3 regions of the Streptomyces sp. NPDC037421 genome follow, and region 3 is predicted to be linked to each of the others. Evidence: predicted binding sites of a transcription regulator. Region 3 holds the regulator's gene; each other region holds the start of a gene.
What was found. Region 3 encodes HrcA, which represses chaperone genes, less so after heat shock. Its sites were predicted from a motif close to TTNGCACTCNGNNNNNCNGAGTGCNAA; they were not measured.
Positions count from the first base shown of each region.

Region 1 (9,573 bases), on a different contig from region 3:
GCGAGGAAGGCCTGCTGCCGCTTCGTCCGGTCCAGGTCGCCCATCGCCAGCCCGTGCCGCTGCCGTACGAAGGCCAGGGCCTGCTGACCGTTCAGGGTCTGCCGGCCCGCCGGGAAGTCCGCGCCCGAGTACGTGTCCTTCACCGGCTTCTTCAGGCACACCGGTACGCCGCCCAGCGCGTCCGCGAGGTGGTGGAAGCCGGCCAGGTTCAGCTCGGCGAAGTGGTCGACCGGGACGCCCAGGAAGTTCCGCACCGTCTCGATCTGTGCCCTGCGCCCCGCCTCGCGCCCCTCCCGCTCCAGCCGGCGCCGGTCCTTCACGCCGTCCCGGGAGAGCTGTTCCTCCTTGGCGGCCTTCGCCAGCCCGTACGCCTTCTTGATCTTGTCCTTGTGGCCCGGCCCCTGCCCCGCGATCTCCACGAAGTCGTCGCGCGGTATCGAGAACGCCTTCGCCTCGCCGCCGTCGCCCGGTACGTGCAGCAGGATCACGGTGTTCGCGTTGTAGCCGCCGATGTCCGAACTCCCCGCGTGCAGCTTGTCGAGGATCTCCTCGGGCAGCGGGTCGCCGTTCTGGTCGCGCCGGCTGTCCAGGCCCATGAGCAGGATGTTCACATCGCCGTGCGCCGACTTCTCGGCGCCGTCCAGGGCCTTGGAGCTGGCGATGCCCGAAGCGAGGTCGTGGTAGACGTACCAGGCGCCGCCGCCCGCCGTCACCGTCAGCGCGCAGCCCGTGATCAGCAGCGTGCGCCCGAGCCTCCGGCGCCGTGAGGGCCTGCGGTGGCCGGTCCCGCTCCGTGTCCGTGCAGCGCTCATACCGCTCGATCCTGGCGCAGCGGCGCTGAAGGAATCCTGAGGAGGCGGTGCCCTCGGCGACGCCCTCAGCGGCGGCCGTCCGCCGGGACGTGCAGCTCCAGCCGCGAGCCCCCGCCCTGCGCGCCCAGGGCGCGTACGTCGCCCCCGTGGGCCCGCGCGATCTCCCGGGCGATGGCCAGGCCCAGCCCGGTGCCGCCGCTGGCCCGGCCCCGGTCCGCGTCGAGGCGTACGAACCGCTCGAAGACCCGGTCGCGGTCCGCCTCCGGGATCCCCGGGCCGTCGTCGGCCACTTCCAGCACCGCCCGACCGTCCCGCGCGGCGGCCCGCACCACGACCTCGGCGTCCGCGTACCGCAGGGCGTTGTCCACCAGGTTGGCCAGGGCCCGCTCCAGCCGCGCCGGATCCCCGTACGCCGGCACCGGCGCGGGCGCCTCCAGCCGCAGCGGCACCCGGGGCGCGGGCCTCCGCGCCGCGTCCTCCGCGGCCAGCAGCGCGAGGTCCACCGGCTCGGGGCGGGGCGCGGGTCCGCCGTCGAGGCGGGACAGGAGCAGCAGGTCGGCGGCGATCCGCTGGAGCCGCTCGGTGTCGGCCAGCGCGGCGGCGACCGACGCCCGGTCGGGGCGCGGCATGGCGAGGGCCACCTCCAGCCGGGAGCGGACGGCTGCGAGCGGGTTGCGCAGCTCGTGCGAGGCGTCGGCGGTGAACTGGCGCTGCCGGGCGTCGGAGCGCTCCAGCCGGTCGAGGGTGTCGTTGACGGTCCGGGCCAGCTGGGCGATCTCGTCGCCGCCGCCGGGGTCGGGGACGCGCCGGTCCAGCTCGCTCGCGGTGACGGCGGCCAGCCCGGTGCGGATCGCGGTGACCGGGCGCAGCGCGCGGCCGGTGGCCCACCAGGCCAGGGCCGCCGCGAAGGCCGTCAGCGGGGGAGCGCCGGAGAGGAAGCCGGTGGCGACGGCGCGGGTGGCGTCGTCGACGTCGCCGAGCACGGTCACCGCGTACACGGTGTGCGGATCGTGCGCGCCCGGCGGGCCGGGGGCCTCGACCGCGACGACCACGTGCCGCTGCGCGCCGGGACGCGCGGGCGGCAGTACGGCCGAGCGGGAGTCCTGGCCGGGGCCGGGGCGCAGCCCGTCGAGGCGCGGGGGGTCCTTGGGCGCTCCGGCGGCGGTGCTGGCGACGTCGCGGCCGCGGGCGTCCCGTACGAGGACCAGGTCGACCCCGCCGTCGGGCGCGGGCAGCCGGCCGCCGGGCGGGAGGGTCCGGGTGTCGAGCTGGGCGGCGACCTTGCGCGCGGCGAGCTCGGTGCGGCCGGTGGTGTTGTCGAGGAGGTTGGTGCGCATGAGGCTGTAGAGCCACAGCCCGCCGGCGGTGAGGACCGCGGCCATCGCGAGGGCGGCGGCGAGGGCGGTCCGCGCGCGGAGGTTGCCGACGAGCGGGCCGCGCGGCCCCCTACCCACCGTCGGGCGCCATGCGGTAGCCGGTGCCGTGGACGGTGAGGATGGAGCGGCGGCCGAAGGGGGCGTCGATCTTCCTGCGCAGGGAGGAGACGTAGACCTCGACGATGTTCGGGTCGATGCCGTGCGGGGCGTCCCAGACCTCGTCGAGGACGTCCTGCTTGGCCACGGCCCGGCCGGGGCGCCGCATCAGGCAGGCGAGCACGCCGATCTCCCGGGCGGTGAGCTCGATGTCGTGGCTCCCGCGGCGGCAGCGGCGGTCCAGCGGGTCGAGGAAGAGGTCCCCGGCCCGGAGCACGGCGGGTTCGGGGGCGGCGGCGCGGCGGGCGAGGGCGCGCAGGCGGGCGGCCAGCACCAGGAAGGAGAAGGGCTTGGTGAGGTAGTCGTCGGCGCCGGCGTCGAGCCCCTCGGCTTCGTCGTGCTCGCCGTCCCGGGCGGTCAGCATCAGGACGGGGGTGGGGTCGCCGTGGGCCCGCATCCGCGCGCATATCTCGGCGCCGCCGGGACCGGGGAGCATCAGGTCGAGCAGGACGACGTCGTACGGGCCGCCGGTGAGGGCCAGTTCGAGGCCGCGGTGGCCGTCGTGGGCGACCTCGACGCGGTGGCCCTCGGCGGACAGGCCCTGGCGGAGGGATTCGGCCAGGTTCTCTTCGTCTTCGACCACGAGGATGCGCACGCCCCAAGCCTCACATACCGGGCAGTGGCCCCCCGGGCCCCAGGGCGCGGCGGCCCGGTCCCGGCCGGGTCGGGGTTCAGCCGAACGGGGGGTTCGGCGGCCGGAATACGTGGAACCAGTGGACCGTGTTGGCACTCCGCTTGACCGAGTGCTAATCGCCGGAATAGTCTCGCACCTGGCACTCGCCCCCGGTGAGTGCCAACACAGCGACAGGCAGGTCCGGCACCCGCGACGACGGATCGACCTGGTCGCCACCTCAGACAGTTAACCCCGGATCTCCGAAGGGGGAGGTCGGATCGTGACGACCGCCAGCTCCAAGGTTGCCATCAAGCCGCTTGAGGACCGCATCGTGGTCCAGCCGCTCGACGCCGAGCAGACCACGGCCTCCGGCCTGGTCATCCCGGACACCGCGAAGGAGAAGCCCCAGGAGGGCGTCGTCCTCGCGGTCGGCCCGGGCCGCTTCGAGGACGGCCAGCGTCTCCCGCTGGACGTCAGCGTCGGCGACATCGTGCTGTACAGCAAGTACGGCGGCACCGAAGTGAAGTACAGCGGCGAGGAGTACCTCGTCCTCTCGGCTCGCGACGTGCTCGCGATCGTCGAGAAGTAATTCGCTTCAAGAAGTTTGCTTGAGCTGCGCCCCTGGTCACCCCGCTGATTTGCCGGGCGGCGAGGGGCGCGGTTCGTTAAACCCGAGTTTTCGAGAGGGCTGAACCGCTCCCATGGCGAAGATCCTGAAGTTCGACGAGGACGCCCGTCGCGCCCTCGAGCGCGGCGTCAACAAGCTTGCCGACACGGTCAAGGTGACGATCGGCCCCAAGGGCCGCAACGTCGTCATCGACAAGAAGTTCGGCGCCCCCACCATCACCAACGACGGTGTCACCATCGCCCGCGAGGTCGAGCTGGACGACCCGTACGAGAACCTGGGCGCGCAGCTCGTGAAGGAGGTGGCGACCAAGACCAACGACATCGCGGGTGACGGCACCACCACCGCCACCGTGCTGGCCCAGGCGCTGGTCCGCGAGGGTCTGCGCAACGTCGCCGCCGGCGCCTCCCCGGCCGCCCTGAAGAAGGGCATCGACGCCGCGGTCAAGGCCGTGTCCGAGGAGCTCCTCGCGACCGCCCGCCCGATCGAGGACAAGTCCGACATCGCCGCCGTGGCCGCGCTCTCCGCGCAGGACTCGCAGGTCGGCGAGCTCATCGCCGAGGCGATGGACAAGGTCGGCAAGGACGGTGTCATCACCGTCGAGGAGTCCAACGCCTTCGGCCTGGAGCTGGAGTTCACCGAGGGCATGGCCTTCGACAAGGGCTACCTGTCTCCCTACATGGTCACCGACCAGGAGCGTATGGAGGCCGTCCTCGACGACCCGTACATCCTGATCAACCAGGGCAAGATCTCCTCCATCCAGGACCTCCTGCCGCTGCTGGAGAAGGTCATCCAGGCGGGTGGCTCCAAGCCGCTGCTGATCATCGCCGAGGACGTCGAGGGTGAGGCCCTCTCCACCCTCGTCGTCAACAAGATCCGCGGCACCTTCAACGCGGTCGCCGTCAAGGCCCCCGGCTTCGGTGACCGCCGCAAGGCGATGCTCCAGGACATGGCCACCCTCACCGGTGCCACCGTCATCGCCGAGGAGGTCGGCCTCAAGCTCGACCAGGCCGGTCTGGACGTCCTCGGTTCCGCGCGCCGCGTGACCATCTCCAAGGACGACACGACCATCGTCGACGGTGGCGGCAGCCACGAGGAAGTCACCGGTCGCGTCAACCAGATCAAGGCCGAGATCGAGTCCACGGACTCCGACTGGGACCGCGAGAAGCTGCAGGAGCGCCTGGCGAAGCTCGCCGGCGGCGTCTGCGTCATCAAGGTCGGCGCCGCCACCGAGGTGGAGCTCAAGGAGAAGAAGCACCGCCTCGAGGACGCCATCTCCGCCACCCGCGCCGCGGTCGAGGAGGGCATCGTCTCCGGCGGTGGCTCCGCGCTCGTCCACGCCGTCAAGGTCCTGGAGGGCAACCTCGGCCTGACCGGCGACGAGGGCACCGGCGTGTCCGTGGTCCGCCGCGCCGCCGTCGAGCCGCTGCGCTGGATCGCCGAGAACGCCGGCCTCGAGGGCTACGTCATCACCTCGAAGGTCGCCGAGCTCGACAAGGGCCAGGGCTTCAACGCCGCCACCGGCGAGTACGGCGACCTGGTCAAGGCCGGCGTCATCGACCCGGTCAAGGTCACCCGCTCCGCCCTGGAGAACGCCGCCTCCATCGCCTCCCTGCTGCTCACGACCGAGACCCTGGTCGTCGAGAAGCCGGCCGAGGAAGAGGCCGACGCCGGTCACGGCCACGGTCACGGCCACAGCCACTGACGCGTCCGCGCGCTTCGACGAGAAGGCCCCCGTCCCGCCGTTCACACGGTGGGACGGGGGCCTTCCCGTCTGCCGGGGCCGCCTGAGCGGCCGTCACTCCATAACGCCCAGCTGCCGCATCACGGCCATGGCGTCGTAGTGCCACCAGCCTTCCTTGATCATCCCGTCCTGACATCGGAAGACCGTGGTGCCGGTCATCGTGCAGGTCTTGCCGGTCGGGGCGACGCCCATGAACTCGCCCTTGTGCTTGCCGGTCCAGGTCCACAGCGTGGTGACGTAGTCGTCCTGCGCCATCTGGGCGTCACGGGTGAAGGTGAAGTCGAAGGCGGCGCGCCACATCTCGGTGTCATCGCGGATCGCGGCGTAGCCGTGCTTGTCCTCGGGGTTGGAGATGTCGTGGTCGTGGTAGTCCGGGGCGAAGATCTCCTCGATGACGGACATGTCGCCCTTCATCGCGATGTCGTCGTACATCCGGTTCACCAGCAGGGTGTTGAGGTGCTCGTCGCGGACCGTGTCGAGGTTGGTGAACGTCGGCATGCCGTCGCACAAGGCCATCATCTCGTGGAACATCCGGTCCGTCTCGGGGAGGTCGGAGTTCTTCATGGCCTCCTCGTACGAAGGGAACTCGACGAAGTTCACGTAGTGGTCCGTCTGTTCGCGGTCCTTGGCCACGATGCTGTGGGTGACCGTGCGCTTGCCCTGGCTCTGGGCGACGTACTTGTCCAGCAGGTCGTTCATCGCCTCGGGCTGGTGGGTCCTGTAATCAACCAGTTGTACGAATGTCATGGTGGGCTCCCGTGCTGGGTGGACATGTCCAGTTTAGGGAGGATTCACCCGTTCGGCCCGGTCTACCGGCGGGTCACTGGGGCCCGTACTTGCGTCCCGTACGGGAGGACACCCCGCCGAGCAGCCCGCGCGGCGTCAGCTTCACCACGCCCATCAGCGCCTTGTAGCGCGGGTCCGGGATCGACACGGTCTTGCCGCGCGCCAGGTCGGCCAGTGCGGCGGTGACCAGCTTGTCCGCGTCGAGCCACAGCCAGCCCGGGATGTTGTCCGTGCCCATGCCGGCCCGCTGGTGGAACTCGGTCCGCACGAAGCCGGGGCACAGGGCCATCAGGCGGACCCCGGACCCGCCGAGGTCCCGCGCCGCGCCCTGGGTGAACTGCACGACCCAGGCCTTGCTGGCGCCGTAGGTGCCGCGCGGCACGAAGGCGGCCACCGAGGCCACGTTGACGACCCCGCCGCGGCCGCGCGAGCGCATCGACTCCGTCGCCGCCGAGGTCAGCCGCAGCACCGCCTCGATGTGCACCTTCAGCATGGTCAGCTCGTCGGCCATGGAGACTTCCAGGTAGCGGCCCTTGTTGCCGAAGCCCGCGTTGTTGACGAGCAGGTCCACCGGGTGAGTGCGGTCGCCGAGCCGGGTCTCGACGGCCTTGATGCCCTCCTCGGTGGAGAGGTCGGCGGCCAGTACCTCGGCCTCGATGCCGTGCCGGTCGTGCAGTTCGGTGGCCTGTTCGGCGAGCCGCTTGGTGTCGCGGGCCACCAGTACGAGGTTGTGGCCCTGGGAGGCGAGCCGCCGGGCGAAGGCGGCGCCGATGCCCGCCGTGGATCCAGTGATCAGCGCAGTCGTCATGTGCGCAAAATAGCCGCCCGCGCCGACGCGCGTACTTCCGCGGGCACGTGCGTGCGATCCCGTGTTCCCCGGGTGCCGCTGCGCGGGCGCGCGGGCGGGCCGCGCCGGGGCCCCTTCCCAAAGCGGCGGCTGGGGAATTGGCGTCGTGGTCAAAGTCGGCCTTATGCTCGAAGGGTGATCGAGGCACGCCACCTCCGGATCCTGCGCGCTGTCGCCGGGACCGGTTCCTTCTCCGCCGCCGCCCGCGAGCTCGGCTGTACCCAGCCCGCCGTCTCCCAGCAGATGAAGGCCCTGGAACAGTCGGCCGGGACCCCGTTGCTGGTGCGCGCCGGCCGCGAGATGCGGCTGACCCAGGCCGGCGAGGCCCTGGTGCGGCACGCCGCCGGGATCCTGGCCGGGCTGACGGCCGCCGAGGAGGAGGTCGCGGCCATCGCCGGGCTGCGGGCCGGCCGGGTCCGGCTCGTCTCCTTCCCGAGCGGCAGCTCCACGCTGGTGCCCACCGCGCTCGCGGCGATGCGCGCCGAGCACCCGGGTACGCGCATCTCCCTGGTAGAGGCGGAGCCGCCGAGGTCGGTGGAGATGCTGCGCGAGGGCGACTGCGACGTGGCGCTGGCCTTCCGCTACGGCGCGGACGGGCCCGCGGCGGGTGCGGCGGGCAGCGCGGCCGAGTGGGAGGACCTGGTGGTCACCCCGCTGCTGACCGACCGGCTCGTCGGGCTGGTTCCCGAGGGTCACCGGCTGGCGGGCGCGGAGCGGGTGGGGATGGCCGAGCTGGCCGACGAGCCGTGGATCGCGGGCTGTCCGCGCTGCCGCCGTCATCTGGTGGAGGTGTGCGAGGGCGCGGGCTTCACCCCGCGGATCGACTTCGCCACCGACGACTACCCCGCCGTGGTCGGGCTGGTCGGGGCGGGGCTGGGGGTGGCGGTGCTGCCGGAGCTGGCGGTGGAGTCCGTACGGGCCAAGGGCGTGAGCACCCTGGCCGTGGAGCCGGCCGTGGAGCGGGAGGTCGTGGCGCTGACCCTGCCGGACCTGGCGCGCGTACCGGCGGTGGCGGCGACCCTGGGTGAGCTGGTGCGGGCCGCCGCCCGCTGACCGTACGGGGGCGTACGGCCGGACGGGTGACGGCCCGGACCCGAGCCGTGGCGGCGCGCCCGGGAGCGCGCACGGATGTGAGGGAACGTTCCTTCGGATGTCTCTTCGGCTGGGTGCGTGCTTCGGGCGGGCCGGCCGTCAGTGCGGCGGGACGGGGCCGATCGTGCTGGAGGCGGGGATCAGGCGGTGCCGTGCGCGGCCCATCAGCTCCTCGCGTTCGTCCTCGGTGAGCCCTCCCCACACCCCGTAGGGCTCTCGGACGGCGAGTGCGTGCGCGGCGCATTCCGAACGCACCGGGCAGCGCATGCAGACCTCTTTAGCCGAGGCCTCGCGCGCACTCCTGGCCGCGCCCCGCTCGCCTTCCGGGTGGAAGAAGAGGGAGCTGTCGACCCCGCGGCAGGCGGCCAGCAGCTGCCAGTCCCAGAGGTCGGCGTTCGGTCCGGGGAGGCGGGAGAAATCTGCCATTGGTAGTCCTCTTGGTGCCGGGTACTACGCGGATACGGTCCATGTCTCCACACCTACTGTCGTAGTAGATGTAAATATGACTCATTGGGACCCTAGCCTCAGACACATGGCAAACGGAAGGAAAGCCGCCAAATAGGGCATAGCTCCAGATGGAGGACAGTTGGCTCGTGGCTCCGGCGTGGTGATCGCTTCCTCACGTAGAGTGCCGAAGGTGTCCGTCCGACCCGTAACTCTTTCGAGTGACCATCGTTGAGAGAGCGAGTGCGGTTGAAACGAGAAGTTCCCGGACAGGTGTCCGAGGGCATCGACCGCACAGGTGACGATACGTACCAGCCTGGAGGCTCAAGGTGACGCGCATCAGCAGCTGCGGAGGGCGGTCATGACTTCCGTCCTCGTCTGCGACGACTCCCCGCTTGCCCGAGAGGCGCTCCGTCGCGCGGTTGCCACCGTGCCCGGCGTCGAGCGTGTGACGACGGCTGCCAACGGCGAGGAAGTCCTCCGCCGCTGGGGTGCCGACCGCTCCGACCTGATTCTGATGGATGTACGGATGCCCGGCCTGGGCGGTGTCGAGACGGTCCGCCGGCTCCTGTCCGCCGACCCGGGTGCCCGCATCATCATGCTCACGGTCGCCGAGGATCTGGACGGGGTGGCCCTCGCGGTCGCCGCCGGCGCCCGCGGCTACCTGCACAAGGACGCCTCGCGCGCCGAGCTGCGGGCCACGGTCACCCAGGCGCTCGCCGACCCCACCTGGCGGCTGGCCCCGCGCCGGCTCCGCTCGGCCGAGATGGGGGCCGCCCCCACCCTGACCGCGCGCGAGATCCAGGTGCTGGAGGGCATGAGCCACGGCCGGTCCAACGCGGAGATCGGGCGCGAGCTCTTCCTCTCCGAGGACACGGTCAAGACCCACGCCCGCAGGCTGTTCAAGAAGCTCGGCGCCTCGGACCGGGCGCACGCCGTGGCACTCGGCTTCCGCTGGGGTCTCGTCCGCTGACGCGGCACCGGCGGCCGGCGGCGGCCGCGGTCCCGTCCGCCGGTGGCGGACGGGGCGGCAGGCGTCCGCCGGTGCCGCCGGGACGGAAGCCGCGGAAGTCCCGCC
Region 1 is NZ_JBVJWV010000006.1:241,292-250,864, reverse strand. It holds gene ACZ7IF_RS12185 (LCP family protein) at 1-812, opposite strand, end outside; gene ACZ7IF_RS12180 (sensor histidine kinase) at 878-2,266, opposite strand; gene ACZ7IF_RS12175 (response regulator transcription factor) at 2,259-2,939, opposite strand; gene groES (co-chaperone GroES) at 3,238-3,546, shown strand; gene groL (chaperonin GroEL) at 3,659-5,287, shown strand; gene ACZ7IF_RS12160 (ester cyclase) at 5,381-6,073, opposite strand; gene ACZ7IF_RS12155 (SDR family NAD(P)-dependent oxidoreductase) at 6,147-6,920, opposite strand; gene ACZ7IF_RS12150 (LysR family transcriptional regulator) at 7,095-8,012, shown strand; gene ACZ7IF_RS12145 (WhiB family transcriptional regulator) at 8,151-8,477, opposite strand; gene ACZ7IF_RS12140 (response regulator transcription factor) at 8,857-9,468, shown strand.
Region 1: a site for HrcA is predicted at 3,068-3,094, ahead of groES (co-chaperone GroES). Genes of this name have one in related genera too.

Region 2 (9,573 bases), on a different contig from region 3:
GGTACGCCGCCAGGGAGCGGGCGAAGTCGTCCTGGACGGACACGAGGACCGGCTGCCAGTCCTCCGTGCCGAACTCCGCGTTGATCTCCTCGGCCAGTTCGCGCACGGACTCCGTGTAGTCCCGGTACACCTTCAGGTCCTGCCGGGACGGGTAGGCGGACGCCAGGTGGACCACCCGCCCCCGCCACTCGGGGTGGACGGTCAGCAGTTCCCGGTAGGCGAGCAGCCCGCGCAGGATGTTCTTCGACAGCTCGGTGCGGTCGACGCGGACGATGGTCTTGCGGTCGCCGACCTCCGCCCGCAGCGCCGCGAGTTTGTCCTCGACCTCCGGCCGGTGCGCCAGTGCCCGCAGGTCGTCCGCGTCCACGCCCAGCGCGAAGACCGCGACGTCGGTCCGCTTGTGGCGCACGGGGCTCATGGGGCTCTTCTGCACGTAGCGGGCCTTCGACGGCTCCACCCCGGCCGGGAACACGGGCTCGGCGGTGCCCCGCTCGTCGTCCAGGCGCGCGCCGGCCATGAAGGAGTGCGCCCAGGCCCAGGTGTGGAAGCCGACCAGGTCCGCCCCCAGCATCCCCCACATCAGCCGGCTCCTGATGTCGTCCGGGAGCATCTCCAGGAACTCCGGCGACGCCCACGGCGTGTGCGTGAAGTGCGCGATCCGCAGGTCGGGGCGCAGTTCGCGGAGGGCTCCCGGGACCAGGGCGAGGTGGTAGTCCTGGACCAGGACCGACGCGCCCTCGGCGGCCTCCTCGGCCAGGGCTTCGGCGAAGGCCTGGTTGTACGCCGCGTACGAGTCCCAGCGCCGCCGGAACTCCGCGTCGAAGACCGGCTCGCGCGGGACGTCGTACAGGTGGTGGTGGGTGAACCAGAGCACGGAGTTCGCGATGCCGTTGTACGCGTCGTCGTACACCGCGGGGTCGATGTCCAGCATCCGGACTCCCGGCTCGGACACGCCCCGGCGGACCGCCTCCCGGTCGGCATCGGAGAGGGCGGCGCAGATCCACAGGGCCTCCGGCTGTGCCGCGAGCGCCGAGGAGAGGCCGGAGACGAGGCCGCCGCCGCCGCGCCGGGCGCTGAGGGTGCCGTCGGCGTCGAGGGCGTACGAGAGCGGGCCGCGGTTGGCGGCGACGAGTACCTGGGGAGCCACGGGGGAAGGGGAAGCCATGCCGCGAACCTAGCCCGGGGCCCGCTCGCTCAAACGTCCGGGAAATGTCCGGTTCGTCACGTACTGGTCAGGCTCCCGCGCCGCCGCCTCACGCCACGCGCCGCCCCGCGTACTCCTTGATCTCCGCCATCGGCGGCCGCTCCTCCGTGTCCACGGCGAACGTGCGCGGGACGAAGCCGTCCGGGCCGCGCTCGAACTGCGTCAGCTCCGGCCGTACGAGGTGCCCGCGCGAGAGCCGCAGCTGCGCGGTGCGGTAGATCGCGGCGGCCATCCGGCCCAGCGCCTGCCCGTCCTGGTGCCGGTGCAGCCGGACCCCCACGTCCACCTGGGCCAGCGCGTCCAGTCCGACCGTGTGCAGCGCGTCCACCAGCAGGCCCAGCTCCACCCCGTACCCGACCGGGAAGGGCAGGCGTTCCAGCAGGGAGCGGCGTACGGCGTACTCGCCGCCCAGCGGCTGGACGAAGCCGGCCAGCTGGGGCCAGTGGAGGTTGAGGAGCGGCCGGGCCACCAGCTCCGTGACGCGCCCGCCCTGGCCCGGGGCGTCGCCGAGGGGGCGGTCGTACATCGCCTTGACGAACTGGACCTGCGGGTCGGTGAGCAGCGGCCCGACGATCCCGGAGACGAAGGAGGAGTCGAAGTCCCGCAGGTCGGCGTCCACGAAGCAGACGACGTCCCCGGTGGTGGCCAGCAGGGAGCGCCACAGCACCTCGCCCTTGCCGGGCAGGGCCGGGATCCGGGGCAGGATCGAGTCCCGGTGCACCACCCGGGCGCCGGCCTTCGCCGCGACCTCGGCCGTGCGGTCGGTGGAGCCGGAGTCGACGACCACCAGCTCGTCCACCAGGGGGACCGGGAGGCCCTCGATCAGGTCGCGCCGGATGATCTCGACGATCTCCCCGACGGTGGCCTCCTCGTCGAGCGCGGGCAGCACCACGCTCACCGTCGTCCCGGCCGCCCGTTTCCGGTCGAGCAGCTGGTCGAGCGGTCGGTCGGCGGCGGACCAGGAGCGGTCTGCCAGCCAGCGCTCCACCTCATCCAGCACTCTCAGCACTCCCTGCGCTTCTCTGCGGCATACCCCGACACTTCGCACTCGGCGGATTTAGGCCGAATTGTGATCCATCTCGCGGTTCGGACGGCTGTCTCAACCACCCGTCCCTTCGGTTACAGTCTTGAACAACGCGAGAGACCACCGCATGCCGGGGGTCCCGCGCACAAACGCACCGGCGCGCCACAGAGCGCGTGTGTCCGGTGCCATACCGCTCATCCAGAGGGGCAGAGGGACACGGCCCGTTGAAGCCCCGGCAACCCTCCAGTCGGTTCTCGCCAGCGCGAGGCCCCGGCTAGGGAAGGTGCCAATTCCGTCTCATGGCGAAGTGCGCCATGGGGAAGATGAGGAGAAAGGGCCTCGCCATCATGGCTGCACAGACCGTCGCCACCTCTGTCGACCTCGGACCCGCCACCGGACTTTCCTGTCGCGAGTGCGGTACCCGCTTCGAGCTCGGCCCCGTCTTCGCCTGCGTCGAGTGCTTCGGCCCCCTGGAAGTCGCCTACGAGCTCCCGCTCGGCGACCCCGAGGCCCTGCGCACCGCGATCGAGGCCGGCCCGAACAACATCTGGCGCTACGCGCCGCTGCTGCCCGTCCCGGCGGACGTGGCCGCCAAGCCGAACCTGAACCCCGGCTTCACCAAGCTCGTGGACGCCGAGAACCTGGCCAAGGAGCTGGGCGTCACCGGCAAGCTCTACGTCAAGGACGACTCCGGCAACCCGACGCACTCCTTCAAGGACCGCGTCGTGGCCATCGCCGTCGAGGCCGCCCGCGCCTTCGGCTTCACCACCCTGTCCTGCTCCTCCACCGGCAACCTGGCCGGCGCCGTCGGCGCCGCGGCCGCCCGGGCTGGCTTCCGCTCCTGCGTGTTCATCCCGCACGACCTGGAGCAGGGCAAGGTCGTCATGGCCGGCGTCTACGGCGGCGACCTCGTCGGCATCGAGGGCAACTACGACGACGTCAACCGCTTCTGCTCCGAGCTCATCGGCGACCCGCTGGGCGAGGGCTGGGGCTTCGTCAACGTCAACCTGCGCCCCTACTACGGCGAGGGCTCCAAGACCCTGGCGTACGAGATCTGCGAGCAGCTCGGCTGGCAGCTGCCCGACCAGATCGTCATCCCGATCGCGTCCGGCTCCCAGCTGACGAAGATCGACAAGGGTCTGCAGGAGCTGATCAAGCTCGGCCTCGTCGAGGACAAGCCGTACAAGATCTTCGGCGCCCAGGCCGAGGGCTGTTCCCCGGTGTCCACCGCCTTCAAGGCCGGCCACGACGTGGTCCGCCCGCAGAAGCCGAACACCATCGCCAAGTCCCTGGCCATCGGCAACCCGGCGGACGGCCCGTACGTCCTGGACATCGCGCGGCGCACCGGCGGCTACGTCGAGGACGTCAACGACGAGCAGGTCGTCGAGGCCATCAAGATCCTGGCGCGCACCGAGGGCATCTTCGCCGAGACCGCGGGCGGCGTGACCGTCGGCGTGACGAAGAAGCTCATCGAGAACGGGCAGCTCGACCCGGCGCTGACCACCGTGGTCCTGAACACCGGTGACGGCCTCAAGACCCTGGAGGCGGTGGCCGCGGACAGCGGCCAGACCGCCACCATCCGCCCGAGCCTGGACGCGTTCCGCGCCGCCGGCCTGGCCTGATCCTTCCCCCTGACACATCCGGAAAGGCGGTAGCGCCATGAGCGTCAACGTCCGCATCCCCACCATCCTGCGCACCTACACCGGCGGTGCCGCCGAGGTCCCGGCCGAGGGCACGACCCTCGCCGAGGTCATCGAGTCCCTGGAGAAGAACCACCCGGGCATCGCCGCGCGCGTCCTGGACGACCAGGGCAAGCTGCGCCGCTTCGTGAACGTCTACGTCAACGACGACGACGTGCGCTTCGAGGGCGGCCTGCAGGCGGCGACGCCGGACGGCGCCGGCGTCTCGATCATCCCCGCCGTGGCAGGCGGGTGCTGACGCGTTCAAATCAGAATTGCCCCCTCCGCTAAAAGCGGAGGGGGCAATTCTGCTTGATTGGGCGCGGTAGAGTTGGGGCAGTCCCCTCCGCTGTTCATGCCCGCCGCATATGAGCGGGCCGACGGATGGTTGACATTGAGTCAACATGCGCGCGCCTTTTGGGCCTTTGGTGCTGCTTGTCTGGCCCGAGTTGCCCTGGAATATGCCAAGTTTTCACCCTATTTCAAGGTTTCCGCGTGTCCAGATTTCTCGTCGGATTGACCTGTTGCTGACAGCACCGGTGCGGATACATTCAGCCGCGGTCGAGGCGTTCCGGCGCAAGTTCTGACCCGGGACCGCGAAGTGCGGTCCTGCGCAAGGGCCAGTAATAGGGGAGTTAGGCATGGCTCAGGGCACCGTCAAGTGGTTCAACGCGGAGAAGGGCTACGGCTTCATCGCGGTCGACGGTGGTGCGGATGTGTTCGTCCACTACAGCGCCATCCAGATGGACGGATACCGCACCCTTGAAGAGGGTCAGCGGGTCGAGTTCGAGATCTCGCAGGGCCAGAAGGGTCCGCAGGCGGACATGGTCAAGCTCGCGGCCGGCTGAGTCGGAGCGAACGCGATCGGCCACCGACGCACGCACAGACGCATGAGGGGCCCACATCCTGGACAGGGATGTGGGCCCCTCCTGCGTGTCGCCCCGCGTCGGCGCCGCGCCGCCCGCGTGTTGCCTGAAGCCGCTTGCACTCGTGGGGGTCGAGTGCTAATCATTGGCGTTAGCACTCTCCCGGTGAGAGTGCTACTAAGACGAGGACCGGGTCGGTGAGGCCCGCAGGGTCCGGCGGGACGGAACCGCTGGATCCGCAGGCCGTCCGTCGCGGGCGCGGGCGCGGTCCGGAGCAATCCACCCCTGTCCGGGAGGACCACTTCACATGGCCAAGATCATCGCGTTCAACGAGGAGGCCCGGCGCGGTCTCGAGCGTGGCATGAACCAGCTCGCCGACGCCGTCAAGGTCACCCTTGGCCCCAAGGGTCGCAACGTCGTCCTTGAGAAGAAGTGGGGCGCCCCCACGATCACCAACGACGGCGTCTCCATCGCCAAGGAGATCGAGCTCGAGGACCCGTACGAGAAGATCGGCGCCGAGCTGGTCAAGGAAGTCGCCAAGAAGACGGACGACGTCGCCGGTGACGGTACGACCACCGCGACCGTCCTCGCCCAGGCGCTCGTCCGCGAGGGCCTGCGCAACGTGGCCGCCGGCGCCAACCCGATGGCCCTCAAGCGCGGTATCGAGAAGGCCGTCGAGGCCGTCTCCGCCGCCCTGCTGGCCCAGGCCAAGGATGTCGAGACCAAGGAGCAGATCGCTTCCACGGCCTCCATCTCCGCCGCCGACACCCAGATCGGCGAGCTCATCGCCGAGGCCATGGACAAGGTCGGCAAGGAAGGCGTCATCACCGTCGAGGAGTCCCAGACCTTCGGTCTGGAGCTGGAGCTCACCGAGGGCATGCGCTTCGACAAGGGCTACATCTCGGCGTACTTCGCCACCGACATGGAGCGTATGGAGGCGTCCCTCGACGACCCGTACATCCTGATCGTCAACTCCAAGATCGGCTCGGTCAAGGACCTGCTGCCGCTCCTGGAGAAGGTCATGCAGTCCGGCAAGCCGCTGCTGATCATCGCCGAGGACGTCGAGGGCGAGGCCCTGTCGACCCTGGTCGTCAACAAGATCCGCGGCACCTTCAAGTCCGTCGCCGTCAAGGCCCCGGGCTTCGGCGACCGCCGCAAGGCCATGCTCGGTGACATCGCCATCCTCACGGGCGGCACCGTCATCTCCGAGGAGGTCGGCCTCAAGCTGGAGAACGCCGGTCTCGACCTGCTCGGCCGCGCCCGCAAGGTCGTCATCACCAAGGACGAGACCACCATCGTCGACGGTGCCGGTGACAGCGACCAGGTCCAGGGCCGCGTCAACCAGATCCGCGCCGAGATCGAGAACTCCGACTCGGACTACGACCGCGAGAAGCTCCAGGAGCGCCTCGCGAAGCTGGCCGGCGGCGTGGCCGTCATCAAGGCCGGTGCCGCGACCGAGGTCGAGCTCAAGGAGCGCAAGCACCGCATCGAGGACGCCGTTCGCAACGCGAAGGCGGCCGTCGAGGAGGGCATCGTCGCCGGCGGTGGCGTGGCCCTGCTTCAGGCCTCCTCGGTCTTCGAGAAGCTGGAGCTCACCGGTGACGAGGCGACCGGCGCCAACGCCGTGAAGCTCGCGCTGGAGGCCCCGCTGAAGCAGATCGCCGTCAACGGTGGTCTCGAGGGCGGCGTCGTCGTCGAGAAGGTGCGCAACCTGGCCGTCGGCCACGGTCTGAACGCCGCGACCGGCGAGTACGTCGACATGATCGCCGAGGGCATCATCGACCCGGCGAAGGTCACCCGCTCCGCCCTGCAGAACGCCGCGTCCATCGCCGCGCTCTTCCTGACCACCGAGGCCGTCATCGCCGACAAGCCGGAGAAGGCCGCCGCCGCTCCGGGCGGCATGCCGGGCGGTGACATGGACTTCTGATCGGCCCCCGGCTGATCGGCTGTTCTCGAACGAGGGCGGCACCCCTTCCCGACGGAGGGGGTGCCGCCCTCGGGCGTTTCCCGGGGGCGGGGGCTCAGTGGGCGTAGTCCTTGAGTGCCTCGGTGGCGAGGGAGAACCCGACCGGCTCGGGGAGGGCGCGGGTTCCGCCGCAGGAGCAGGACTCCCGCAGGCGGTAGCGTCCGTTTTCCGGCTCGCTGTAGACCGTGATGGTGTCGCTGTCGCGGTCGATCAGCAGGAACACGGGGATGCCCGCCTGCGCGTAACCGTCACGCTTCTCCTGCCTGTCGCGGGCCTCGGTCTCGTGGTCGTGTGACGTGACCTCGACGGTCATCAGCACCCCTGCGGGATCGGACCACTCGCCGTGCCCGGCGAAGCGCCGCTGCGGTTCGGCGCCGGGGGCGCGGCATTCGGTGCACTCGGCGCGGACCGGGGGTGCCGGCGGGGTCCCTTCCGGGGCCGCGGCCGCCCGGGGAATGGGACGTATCGCCGCAGCGGAGCCGGGTCTGTTTGACTCGGGGCATGAGCGAAAGCAGCGAGCGCAGGGGACTCTTCGTCAAGATCTGCGGACTGAAGACCCCGCACGACGTCGACGTGGCGGTGGAGGCCGGAGCCGACGCCGTCGGGTTCGTACTCGCCCCCGGAAGCCCCCGGACCGTCGGCGCCGCCCAGGCGCGGGAGCTGGCCGCGCGGGTGCCGGACCGGGTGCTGACCGTCGGGGTGTTCCGCGGACAGTCCCTGGAGGAGGTGCGCCGGCTCACCGGGGAGAGCGGCGTGCGCGGCGTACAGCTGCACGGCGACGAGCCCGCCGAGTACTACGCGCGCCTGCGCACCCCCGGCCGCACCCTGCTGCGCGCCACCGCCGAGCACGTGGCGCGCTGCGGCGAGTACGGGGAGGACCTGCTCCTCATCGACGCCCCCGACCCCGGTTCCGGCAAGCCCTGGAACTGGGGATCCGCGCAGTTCACGGCGCCCGAAGGGCAGTGGCTGCTGGCCGGCGGGCTCAGCCCGGCCAACGTCCGCGAGGCCGCCGCCGCCACCGGCGCCTGGGGCGTGGACGTCTCCAGCGGGGTCGAGCGGGAACGCGGGGTGAAGGACCCCGCCCTGATCCGCACCTTCATCGACGCCGCGCGTTCGTATGATTACTCTGAGTGAGAACGGGGTGTCGGGGGCCGGCCCGGCGGGCACAACCGCCGCATGGACCCGGAAACGTACGGCTGGCTGCGGCGCCTGACCCGCCGCCTCGCCCCCGCGGGCGGCGGCGGGGGGCTGCTGCCCGTGTTCACCCCGCGCCGCACCCCCGTCTTCACCGCCGACTTCACCTCCGCCACCCAATGGGTGGCCGGCCGCTCCTGGGCCTATCCCGACGGCGGCCCCGTCAACCCCGGCGACAACAAGCTCGACCACCTCACCGCCGACCCCGCCTACAGCCGCTCCGGCACCTTCCGAGCGACCCTGCGCCCCGACGGGAACTGGGACGCCGGGCTGCTCACCACCGAAGGCAGCGACGAGGGCTTCGAGGTCCGCACCGGCGACGTGCTGGAGGCCCGCGTCCGGCTGCCGGAGGAGACCGGCGCCTGGCCCGCCATCTGGACCTGGCGGGACGGCGGCCAGGAGATCGACGTCTTCGAGTACCACCCCGACAACCCCGACCTCCTGGAACTGTCCAACCACGTCCGCGAGGCCCACCGCTACCTCCGCGACCCGACCGTCCACCCGGGCGCGTGGCTCGACCTGAAGGTGGAGTTCGGCCGCAGGTCCGTCGTCTGGTGGGTGAACGGCCTGCGTGTCTACTCCGACGGCAGGGGCGTCGGCCGCGGCTGGCACGCGTACCTCATCGTCAACCTGTCCGTCTCCGCCGGCCGGTACCACCCCGCCCCCGGCCCGGGGGTCACCGAGATGTCGTACGAGGTGTCGCAACTGCGCGTCCACCGGGCGTAGTGCCGCCCGGGCCCCGGTCGTTAGGCTGCGGCCGGGGGGATCATGGACAAGGGAACACCACTGCCGGCGCGGCTCCGGGGCCTGCTCCTGACCTGCGCCGCCGCGGCGTGCGGCGCGGTGACGCTGATGTACTTCGTGCTGTTCTGGAAGCTGTCGTTCGTCGACATGCCCGGCAGCGAGTGCGACTCCGACACCTGCCCGCGCGGCATGGGCTGGCTGATGCTCTTCACGCCGGCCCTCGCGATCGCCACGTCGCTGCTGTGGAAGGGCGTCCCGGAGGGGGTGCGGCGCCGCTCCTGCCTGGTCGCCCTGGTCGCCGGCGTCGTGGCGACGGCCGCGCTGTGGCCCGGCTGGCGGGCCTACGAGTGGATGCGCGGCCCGCAGATGTACGTGTCCGGCTGGCAGATCGCCGACGGCTCCGGAAAGGCCGAGCCGGTGGGCGTCTGGGCGCAGCCGGGGTCGTCGGCGATGCTCGTGCGGGCCCGGGTGGACGGGCTCGTCGCCTTCGACGGGGAGGGCCGCAGGGGCTGGCGGCTCCCGGCCCCGGAACGTACGGCCGTCTGCGGGCTCAGCCGGAGCACCTCCTCCGGCGTCGGGCTCCTGGCCTACGACAGCGGCACGGGGGGCTGCGGCTCGCGGATCGCGGCCGTGGACCTGGAGCGGGGCCGCAGCCTCTGGACGGGGGAGGCGGCGGGGGTGCCGGTGGCCGCCGTCGGTGGCACGGCCGTCGTGGTGCGGCGGGACTCCGTGACCGGGCTCGACCTGCGCGAGGGCGGGGAGCGCTGGCGGGTGCCCGTCGCCGCCGAATGCCGGGTCGGGGCCGTGGACGGGGCCGGGGAGCGTGCCGTGTACGTCGAGGAGTGCGCGGGCCGTGCGGCCGCGCGGCTCGTCGCCGTCGACGCCCGTACGGGGGC
Region 2 is NZ_JBVJWV010000014.1:106,615-116,187, forward strand. It holds gene ACZ7IF_RS21475 (alpha,alpha-trehalose-phosphate synthase (UDP-forming)) at 1-1,165, opposite strand, end outside; gene ACZ7IF_RS21480 (glucosyl-3-phosphoglycerate synthase) at 1,254-2,204, opposite strand; SAM riboswitch class I at 2,420-2,558, shown strand; gene thrC (threonine synthase) at 2,576-3,850, shown strand; gene ACZ7IF_RS21490 (MoaD/ThiS family protein) at 3,888-4,166, shown strand; gene ACZ7IF_RS21495 (cold-shock protein) at 4,549-4,755, shown strand; gene groL (chaperonin GroEL) at 5,081-6,700, shown strand; gene ACZ7IF_RS21505 (Uma2 family endonuclease) at 6,795-7,205, opposite strand; gene ACZ7IF_RS21510 (phosphoribosylanthranilate isomerase) at 7,241-7,873, shown strand; gene ACZ7IF_RS21515 (LamG domain-containing protein) at 7,916-8,659, shown strand; gene ACZ7IF_RS21520 (outer membrane protein assembly factor BamB family protein) at 8,702-9,573, shown strand, end outside.
Region 2: a site for HrcA is predicted at 4,925-4,951, ahead of groL (chaperonin GroEL). Genes of this name have one in related genera too.

Region 3 (9,573 bases):
ATGACGTCGGTCGGTCCGGGGAGGTCCATCCACTGGATGTGGAGCTGCTCCATGGCGTCCTCGTCGATGACGATGACGGAGAGCTCGGACAGCGGGTGGATCCTCATCCGGGTGAGCGCGTAGCGGGCGATGTCGAGGATCGCCTGCTCGTCGACCTCGGTTCCGGACTCGTTGTTGACGTCGATCGACATGGTGCGCTGGGTTCTACTTCCGCTGGTGGCCGTTCGGGGCCGGGTGGGCATCGTCGTACTTGGCGTACGCGTCGACGATACGGCCGACCAGCTTGTGCCGGACGACATCCTCGGACGTGAGCCGCGAGAAGTGGATGTCCGGCACCCCGTCGAGGATCTCCTGGACCTGGCGCAGACCGCTCTTGGCGCCGCCCGGGAGGTCGACCTGTGTGACGTCACCGGTGACGACGATCTTCGAGTCGAAGCCGAGCCTCGTCAGGAACATCTTCATCTGCTCGACGGTGGTGTTCTGCGCCTCGTCCAGGACGACGAAGGCGTCATTGAGGGTGCGACCCCTCATGTAGGCCAGGGGCGCCACCTCGATGGTCCCGGCGGCCATCAGCCGGGGGATGGAGTCCGGGTCGATCATGTCGTGCAGGGCGTCGTAGAGCGGCCGCAGGTACGGGTCGATCTTGTCGAAGAGCGTGCCCGGCAGGAAGCCGAGCCGCTCCCCCGCCTCCACGGCGGGCCGGGTCAGGATGATCCGGCTGACCTGCTTGGACTGCAGCGCCTGGACCGCCTTCGCCATGGCGAGGTAGGTCTTGCCGGTACCGGCGGGGCCGATGCCGAAGACGATCGTGTTCTTGTCGATCGCGTCGACGTATCGCTTCTGGTTGAGGGTCTTGGGGCGGATGGTGCGGCCGCGGCTGGAGAGGATGTTCTGGGTGAGCACCTCCGCCGGGGTCTCCGTGTCACCGCCACCGCTCCCGTTCGCCTTGAGCATGGCGATCGAGCGTTCCACTGCGTCCTCCGTCATCGGCTGCCCGGTGCGGAGCACCAGCATCATCTCGTCGAACAGGCGCTGGATCAGGGCGACTTCCGCCGCCGCTCCGATCGCGCTGACCTGATTGCCCCGAACATGGATGTCGGCCTTCGGGAAAGCCTTTTCGATCACGCGCAGCAGGGCGTCGCCCGAGCCGAGCACGGTCACCATCGGGTGCGTCGCCGGGACCGTGAAATGGGCTCGCGCCTGGCCCGGCGCCGGGGTGTGGGCTGTCGGTGTCTGAGTCATGGGCCGGCACTGTGGCCTGCGCATACCTCCCACTGAGGGGCCGATCCGATCGCCGGCCTCCGGAGTACCAAGGGTACGTCCACCCCGGGGCGTGCCCGAGGGGTTTTCCCGGCGGACCCGCGGAGGGCCTAGGGGGTGTCCGGCGGATCAGGGCCGGACACCCCCTAGACCGGGTGCCGGAAGCCGATGGTCGGGACCGCGCGGCGGCGCGGGCAGGGGGCGGCGCCCGGCGGGACGAGGGCGTCCAGGAAGGCGTAGCGGTCCCGCAGGGCGTCGGGGGCCGTGCGCCACCAGTGGGCCACCTCGGGCCAGCCCGGGGCGGAGAGGGAGCCGCCGAACTCCTGTACCGACAGGGCGGCGGTCAGCCCGGCGAAGGCCAGCCGGTCGGCGAGGGGCCACCCCGCGAGGCTGCCCGTGACGAACCCGGCCACGTACACGTCCCCCGCCCCGGTCGGGTCCAGGGCGTCAACCGTGATCGCGGGGACCTCCGCGGTCTCCCCGGTGCGGCTGTCCACCGCGTACGAGCCCTCCGAGCCCATGGTCACCACCGCGACCGGGACCTTCTCCGCGAGGGCCCGGGCCGCGGTGCGCGGACACTCGGTGCGCGTGTAGCGCATCGCCTCTCCCGCGTTGGGCAGGAACGCCTCGCAGTGCTGGAGGTCGCCCAGGGCGCCCAGGTCCCACCGCCCGGTCTCGTCCCAGCCGACGTCCGCGAAGATCCGCGAACCCCGGCGGGCCGCCTCGGAGATCCAGTCCTCCGTCTGCCCGGCGCCGAGCGAGGCCACCGCCGCCCGCGCCTTCGGGGGGCACCACGGGAAGGGCCCCGAGCCCGCCGGGGGCGGCGCCTCGTGGCCGTGGGAGACCATCGTGCGCTCGCCCTCGTACGCCATGGAGACCGTGACGGGGCTGTGCCAGCCCGGGATGGTGCGCGACATGGACAGGTCGATGCCCTCGCCCTGCTCCAGGGCGTCCCAGCAGTACTCGCCGTAGTGGTCGTCACCGAAGGCGGCGGCCAGCGAGGTGCGCAGGCCCAGCCGGGCGAGGGCGGTGGCCATGTTGGCGACGCCGCCGGGGCTGGAGCCCATGCCGCGCGCCCAGGACTCCGTACCGCGCACGGGGGCCGAGTCGAGCCCGGTGAAGATGATGTCGAGGAAGACCGTGCCGGTCAGGAAGACGTCGCAACCCGGCTCTTGGGGGTCGCGCACCGGGCCGAGGGGGTCGAGGGTGATGCGGCTGTCCCGACTGGTCACGGTGTGCTCCCCGTTGAAGTGTCGTTTCTGCGTGCGGGCTGGAAAGCTGCCAGCCCTGCCCGGGTCCGGCCGGACCAAACCCCAGTGTGACGCACGTCACCGGAGCCCCGCTCACCTTCACCCCCGAGCGCCACTAGCGCTTCGGCAGGGCCACCCGTCCCAGGTCCGCCGCGACCGTCAGCTCGCCCTCGAACCCCGCAGCACGGGCCTCGCGTTCGAATTCCGACGGGTCCCCGTACCGCTGCGAGAAGTGCGTGAGCACCAGGTGCCGCACACCGGCCTCCCGCGCCACCCGTGCCGCCTGGCCGGCGGTGAGGTGGCCGTGGTCCTCGGCCAGCCGGACGTCCGCGTCGAGGAAGGTCGACTCGATGACCAGCATGTCGCAGCCCTCCGCCAGCGCGTCCACGCCCTCGCAGAGCCGGGTGTCCATGACGAAGGCGAACCGCTGCCCCGCCCGGTGCTCGCTGACGGCCTCCAGCGTGACCTCGCCCTCCGGCCGCTCCAGCCGGCCCTCGCGCTGGATCCGGCCCACGTCCGGCCCCTTGATCCCGTACCGCGCGAGCAGCGCGGGGACCATCCGGCGCCCGTCCGGCTCGGTCACCCGGTAGCCGAAGGACTCCACCGGGTGCGAGAGCCGCCGGGCCTCCAGGACGTACGGGGGCCCGCTCGCGAGCACCCCGTCCGCGGCGACCGGCTCCTCCCGGAGCGGCACGGTCTCCCGGTAGGCGGTGGCGTACCGCAGCCGGTCGAAGAACTTCTGCCCCGAGGCCGGGTAGTGCGCCGTCACGGGGTGCGGGACCTGGTCGAGGTTGATCCGCTGGATCACCCCGGCCAGGCCGAGGCTGTGGTCGCCGTGGAAGTGCGTGACGCAGATCCGGTTGATGTCGTGCGCCGCGACCCCGGCCCGCAGCATCTGCCGCTGCGTGCCCTCGCCCGGGTCGAAGAGGATGCCCTCGCCGTCCCAGCGCAGCAGGTAGCCGTTGTGGTTGCGGTGCCGGGTGGGGACCTGGCTGGCGGTGCCGAGGACCACGAACTCTCGTACGGACACGGCTTATCCGGGCGGCCACTGGAGGCCGCGGCCCCCGAGGACGTGCGCGTGGGCGTGGAAGACGGTCTGGCCGGCGCCGGCGCCGGTGTTGAACACGACGCGGTAGCCGTGCCCGTCGACCTTCTCGTCGGCGGCGACCTGCCCGGCCTCGCGCAGCACGTCGGCCGCGATGGCCGGCTCGGCGGCGGCGAGGGTGGCGGCGTCCGCGTAGTGCACCTTGGGGATGACGAGCACGTGGGTCGGCGCCTGCGGGTTGATGTCCCGGAAGGCGACGGTGGTCTCGGTCTCCCGGACCAGCGTCGCCGGGACGGACCCCGCGACGATCTTGCAGAACAGGCAGTCCGCCTGCGGTTCCCCGGCCATTGCTGCGCCTCCCGTGACGTTGATCGGTCGGGGCATGCTATCGGCCCCGTGCGGGGGGCTGCCGCCGGATATCCCGATCCACGGCCGTCGCCCGCGGGCGGTGTGACCCGCGCCTCGAACTCCCCCGGCTACCGCCGGGAGGCGCCCCCCGGCGGGGCTGGATTCCCCGGGCCGAGTGCTACGACCAGCGCCCCGTCCGCGCCAGCAGCACCGCCGTCGCCGCCGTGCCGGCCGTCGACGTGCGCAGCACCGAGCGGCCCAGCCGGTACGGCCGGGCGCCGGCCTCCGCGAAGGCGGCCAGTTCCTCCGGCGAGACCCCGCCCTCGGGGCCGACCACCAGCACCACCGACCCCTTCTCCGGCAGCGGCGCCGTCGCCAGCGCCTCCGAGGGGGTGTCGCGGTCCTCGTGCAGCACCACCGCCAGATCGGCCTGCGCCAGCAGCGCGGCCACCTGCTTCGTGGACATCGCCCCGGCCACCTCCGGGAAGCGGACCCGGCGCGACTGCTTGCCCGACTCCCGGGCCGTGGAACGCCACTTGGCCAGGGACTTCGCGCCCCGGTCACCGCGCCACTGCGTGATGCACCGCGAGGCCTGCCACGGCACGATGGCGTCGACGCCGGTCTCCGTCATCGTCTCGACCGCCACCTCGCCCCGGTCGCCCTTCGGGAGCGCCTGCACCACGGTGATCCGGACGTCGGGCTCCGGCTCCTCGCTCACGGACTCCAGGTCCGTGACCACCAGGCGGTCCTTGCCCTCCGCCGCCTTGACCACGCCTTCGGTCCACCGGCCGCGCCCGTCCGTGAGGATCACGTCCTCGCCCGGGTTGAGCCGCTTCACGGAGACCGCGTGCCGCCCCTCGGGGCCCTCCAGCACGAACTCCGGCCCCGCCGGAACCTCTTCGACCACGAACACGGGGGCCGTCATGACGTTCTCCTCATCTGCAATACGTTCAACGCGTTCTGCGCCTGGGCCAGTTCGGCCGCCAGCACCTCCACCAGCTCCCCGGCCGGCAGCGCCCGCGCCAGCCGGTGCCCCTGGCCCGCCCACAGGGACATGCCCTGCGGGTCGCCGGCCGCCGCGGCCGCCTTGCGCAGCCCCGAGGTCATGTGGTGGACCTGGGGGTAGGCGGCCGGTGCGTACGGCCCGTGCTCCCGCATGAAGCGGTTGACCAGGCCCCGCGCGGGCCTGCCGGTGAAGGCCCGGGTCAGTTCCGTGTGCGGGAACATCGGGTCGGTGAGGGCCTTCTTGTGCAGCGGGTGCGCGCCCGACTCCGGGCACGCCAGGAAGGCCGTGCCCAGCTGCGCCGACTCCGCGCCGGCCGCCAGCACCGCCGCGATCTGCGCCCCGCGCATCAGGCCGCCCGCCGCGGTGATGGGCAGGGCCACGGCCTCCCGTACCTGCGCGACCAGCGCGAGCAGGCCGACGCCGGCCGTGCCGTCGGTCTCCGGGTCGTCGCGGTGGGTGCCCTGGTGGCCGCCCGCCTCGACGCCCTGGACACAGACGGCGTCGGCGCCCGCCGCCTGCGCGGAGCGGGCCTCGTCGACCGAGGTGACGGTGACGACGGTGTGCGTGCCGGCCCTGCGCAGCCGTTCCAGCACGCCGGGCGCGGGGGTGCCGAAGGCGAAGGAGACCACCGGGACGGGGTCCTCCAGCAGGATGGCGAGCTTGGCCTCGTAGCCGTCGTCGGAGGTGCCGATGATGTCCTCGGGGGCGAGCGAGACCTCGTACCAGCTCGCCTCGCCGGCCAGCTGCCCGCGGTAGGTCTCGACGGCGGCCGGGTCGACGTAGCCGGTCTGCGGCATGAAGAGGTTCACGCCGAAGGGCCGCCGGGTGAGGCCGCGCGTCTGCTTGATCTCCTGGTACATGCCGTCGGCGGTCTTGTAGCCGCCGGCGAGGTAGCCGAGCCCGCCCGCCTCGCACACGGCGGCGACGAGCGGCGGGCAGGAGGCGCCGCCCGCCATGGGAGCCTGCACGATCGGGTACTGGGGGAGACCGTTCGGTGCGGAGGACATGGACTGCATCGTGCCACGTCCCGGCCACCGCGCCGAACCGTCGCATTCGCCTGGCATAGTCCGCTTCCCCGGCGTGTCCGGGAATCGCCCCGGGCGGTTCCCGGGAAGCGCCGAGCCCGGTCCGGGGCGTCCCCGGACCGGGCTCGTACGAGTGCCTCAGGCCGGCCTCAGCGGCCGTTGAACGCGTCCTTCAGGCGGCTGAACAGGCCCTGCTGGCCGGGGGCGAACTGGCCCATCGGCCGCTCCTCGCCGCGCAGCTTCGCGAGCTGGCGCAGCAGCTCCTCCTGCTGGGCGTCCAGCTTGCCGGGGGTGGTGACCTCGACGTGGACGATCAGGTCGCCGCGGCCGCCGCCGCGCAGGTGGGTGACGCCCCGCCCGTGCAGCGGGATGGCCTGGCCGGACTGGGTGCCGGGCCGGATGTCGATCTCCTCCATGCCGTCCAGCGTCTCCAGCGGGCACTTGGTGCCCAGGGCGGCGGCCGTCATGGGGATGGTGACCGTGCAGTGCAGGTCGTCCCCGCGCCGCTGGAAGGTCGGGTGCGGCAGCTCGTGGATCTCCACGTAGAGGTCGCCGGCGGGGCCGCCGCCGGGGCCGACCTCGCCCTCGCCCGCGAGCTGGATCCGGGTGCCGTTCTCGACACCGGCGGGGATCTTGACGGTGAGGCTGCGGCGGGAGCGGACCCGGCCGTCGCCCGCGCACTCGGGGCACGGGGTCGGGACCACGGTGCCGAAGCCCTGGCACTGCGGGCAGGGGCGCGAGGTCATGACCTGGCCCAGGAAGGACCGGGTGACCTGCGAGACCTCACCGCGGCCGCGGCACATGTCACAGGTCTGCGCCGAGGTGCCGGGGGCGGCGCCCTCGCCGGAGCAGGTGCCGCAGACGACGGCCGTGTCGACCTGGATGTCCTTGGTCGTGCCGAAGGCGGCCTCGTCCAGTTCCAGGTCCAGGCGGATCATGGCGTCCTGGCCGCGGCGGGTCCGCGAGCGCGGGCCGCGCTGCGAGGCCTGGCCGAAGAAGGCGTCCATGATGTCGGAGAAGTTGCCGAAGCCGCCCGCTCCGAAGCCGCCCGCGCCGCCACCGCCGCCCGAGGAGGACAGCGGGTCGCCGCCGAGGTCGTAGACCTGCTTCTTCTGCGGGTCCGAGAGGACCTCGTAGGCCGCGTTGATCTCCTTGAAGCGCTCCTGCGTCTTCGGGTCCGGATTCACGTCCGGGTGGAGTTCACGGGCGAGCCGGCGGAAGGCCTTCTTGATCTCGTCCTGCGATGCGTCGCGGCGCACGCCGAGTACGGCGTAGTAGTCCGTGGCCACTTACGACTCCGCCAGGATCTGTCCGACGTAACGTGCCACTGCGCGTACCGCTCCCATCGTTCCGGGGTAGTCCATGCGGGTCGGTCCGACCACGCCGAGTTTGGCGACTGCTTCGCCGCCCGAACCGTAGCCGACGGACACGACCGACGTGGAGTTGAGTCCCTCGTAGGCGTTCTCGTGACCGATGCGTACGGCCATCCCCGACTCTCCGGCCTCGCCCAGCAGCTTCAGGAGCACGACGTGCTCCTCCAGCGCTTCGAGGACGGGCCTGATCGTCAAGGGAAAATCATGTCCGAAGCGGGTGAGGTTGGCGGTGCCGCCGATCATCAGCCGCTCCTCCGCCTCCTCGGCCAGCGTTTCGAGAAGGGTCGCGAGGACGGCCTTGACGGTCGCCCGGTCGTCGATCTCGAACGACTCCGGAAGGTCCTGCACCAGCTGCGGCACGTCGGTGAAGCGACGGCCGACGACCCGGCTGTTCAGACGCGCCCGCAGGTCGGCGAGGGAGTTCTCGCCGAAGGGGGTCTGGGTGTCGACCAGGCGCTGCTCGACCCGCCCGGTGTCGGTGATCAGTACGAGCATCAGCCGGGCCGGGGCCAGCGACAGCAGCTCGACGTGCCGCACGGTGGAGCGGGTCAGCGACGGGTACTGGACGACGGCGACCTGGCGGGTGAGCTGCGCGAGCAGCCGTACCGTGCGGCCGACGACGTCGTCGAGGTCGACGGCGCCGTCGAGGAAGTTCTGGATGGCCCGGCGCTCGGGCGTCGACAGCGGCTTGACGCCCGCCAGCTTGTCGACGAAGAGGCGGTAGCCCTTGTCCGTGGGGATCCGGCCGGCGCTGGTGTGGGGCTGGGCGATGTAGCCCTCCTCCTCCAGCACGGCCATGTCGTTGCGCACGGTGGCGGGCGAGACGCCCAGCCTGTGCCGCTCGGTGAGGGCCTTGGAGCCGACGGGCTCCTCCGTCCCGACGTAGTCCTGGACGATGGCGCGCAGTACCTCGAGTCTGCGTTCACTGAGCATCGCGCACACCTCCGGATGCGGTCGGTCGTCGGTCTGGCCGTCGGGGGCCGGTCCTGGCTTGCTGGCACTCTGCGCGTGTGAGTGCCAGAGATCCCCCGGTCAGTGTACGGCCGGGTAGTACGCCGCAGGCAAGGGCGGCCCGCCAGGGTAGCGTCACCGCATGGACGTGCATTGGGAAGAGACGGGTTGGGAAAGGGTCACCGGACGGGTCGGCCGACGGCGGCTCCCGGTGTGGGACTGCACGGTGGGGCTGGTGGTGGGGGACGAGTCGGTGCTGCTGATCGACCCCGGATCGTCCGTGCGCGAGGGTGCGCAGGTGCGGGCCGAGGCGGAGCGGCTGACCGGTCGCCGCGTGACCCATATCGCATTCACCCACGGACATTTCGACCACGTGCTGGGCGGGGCCGCCTTCGCGGGCGCCGAGTTCTTCGGGGCGGTCGGCCTGGACCGGCTGCTGTCGACCCCGACGGGCCGCGAGGAGGTGCGGGTGAGCGCGTTCCGGCAGGGTCTGGCGGAGGCGGAGGCCACGGAGGCGGCGGACCTGCTCCAGGCGCCCCGGCACCTGGTGTCGGGCGAGTGGACCCTGGAGCTGGGCGGGGTGCAGGTGCTGCTGGCGAACGTGGGGCCCGCGCACTCCGAGCACGACCTGGCGGTCTTCGTGCCGGGCGAGCGGGAGGCGGTGTTCTGCGGGGACCTGGTCGAGGAGTCGGGCGAGCCCCAGGCGGGCTCGGACGCGGTGCCGGGCCAGTGGCCGGCCGCCCTGGACCGGCTGTTGTCGCTGGGCGGGGACGACGCGGTGTACGTACCGGGTCACGGAGCGCTGGTGGACGCGGACTTCGTGCGTGCGCAACGCGCCACACTGGCGGCCCGGTTCGGCGTGTCGGGGGCGTGAGGGCGCCGGCTCTCCTAGTGTCGGCCGGATGCGTGAGTACTCCCCCGACCTGACCCCGCAGTGGAAGCGCGCCAAACCCGTGCCGGAGGTGCCGGCGGATCCGGACCTGGTGGTCGAGGTGGCGGGTACGGACTTCTGCGGCGCGGTGGTGGCCTGCGAGTCGGGCACGGTGACCCTGGAGGACCGCTTCGGCAAGCGCCGGGTGTTCCCGCTGGAGCCGCGCGGCTTCCTGCTGGACGGCGCGGTGGTGACCCTGACCCGCCCCTCGCGGGGCCCGGCCGCGCCGGCCCGTACGGCCTCGGGCTCGATCGCCGTCCCGGGGGCGCGGGCGCGGGTGGCGCGGGCGGGGCGGATCTACGTGGAAGGGCGCCACGACGCCGAGCTGGTCGAGCGGGTCTGGGGCGACGACCTGCGGATCGAGGGCGTGGTGGTGGAGTACCT
Region 3 is NZ_JBVJWV010000011.1:73,564-83,136, forward strand. It holds gene ybeY (rRNA maturation RNase YbeY) at 1-191, opposite strand, end outside; gene ACZ7IF_RS18340 (PhoH family protein) at 205-1,242, opposite strand; gene ACZ7IF_RS18345 (carbohydrate kinase family protein) at 1,407-2,492, opposite strand; gene ACZ7IF_RS18350 (ribonuclease Z) at 2,626-3,540, opposite strand; gene ACZ7IF_RS18355 (histidine triad nucleotide-binding protein) at 3,544-3,903, opposite strand; gene ACZ7IF_RS18360 (16S rRNA (uracil(1498)-N(3))-methyltransferase) at 4,082-4,828, opposite strand; gene ACZ7IF_RS18365 (nitronate monooxygenase) at 4,825-5,916, opposite strand; gene dnaJ (molecular chaperone DnaJ) at 6,084-7,223, opposite strand; gene hrcA (heat-inducible transcriptional repressor HrcA) at 7,224-8,240, opposite strand; gene ACZ7IF_RS18380 (MBL fold metallo-hydrolase) at 8,401-9,132, shown strand; gene ACZ7IF_RS18385 (DUF3097 domain-containing protein) at 9,161-9,573, shown strand, end outside.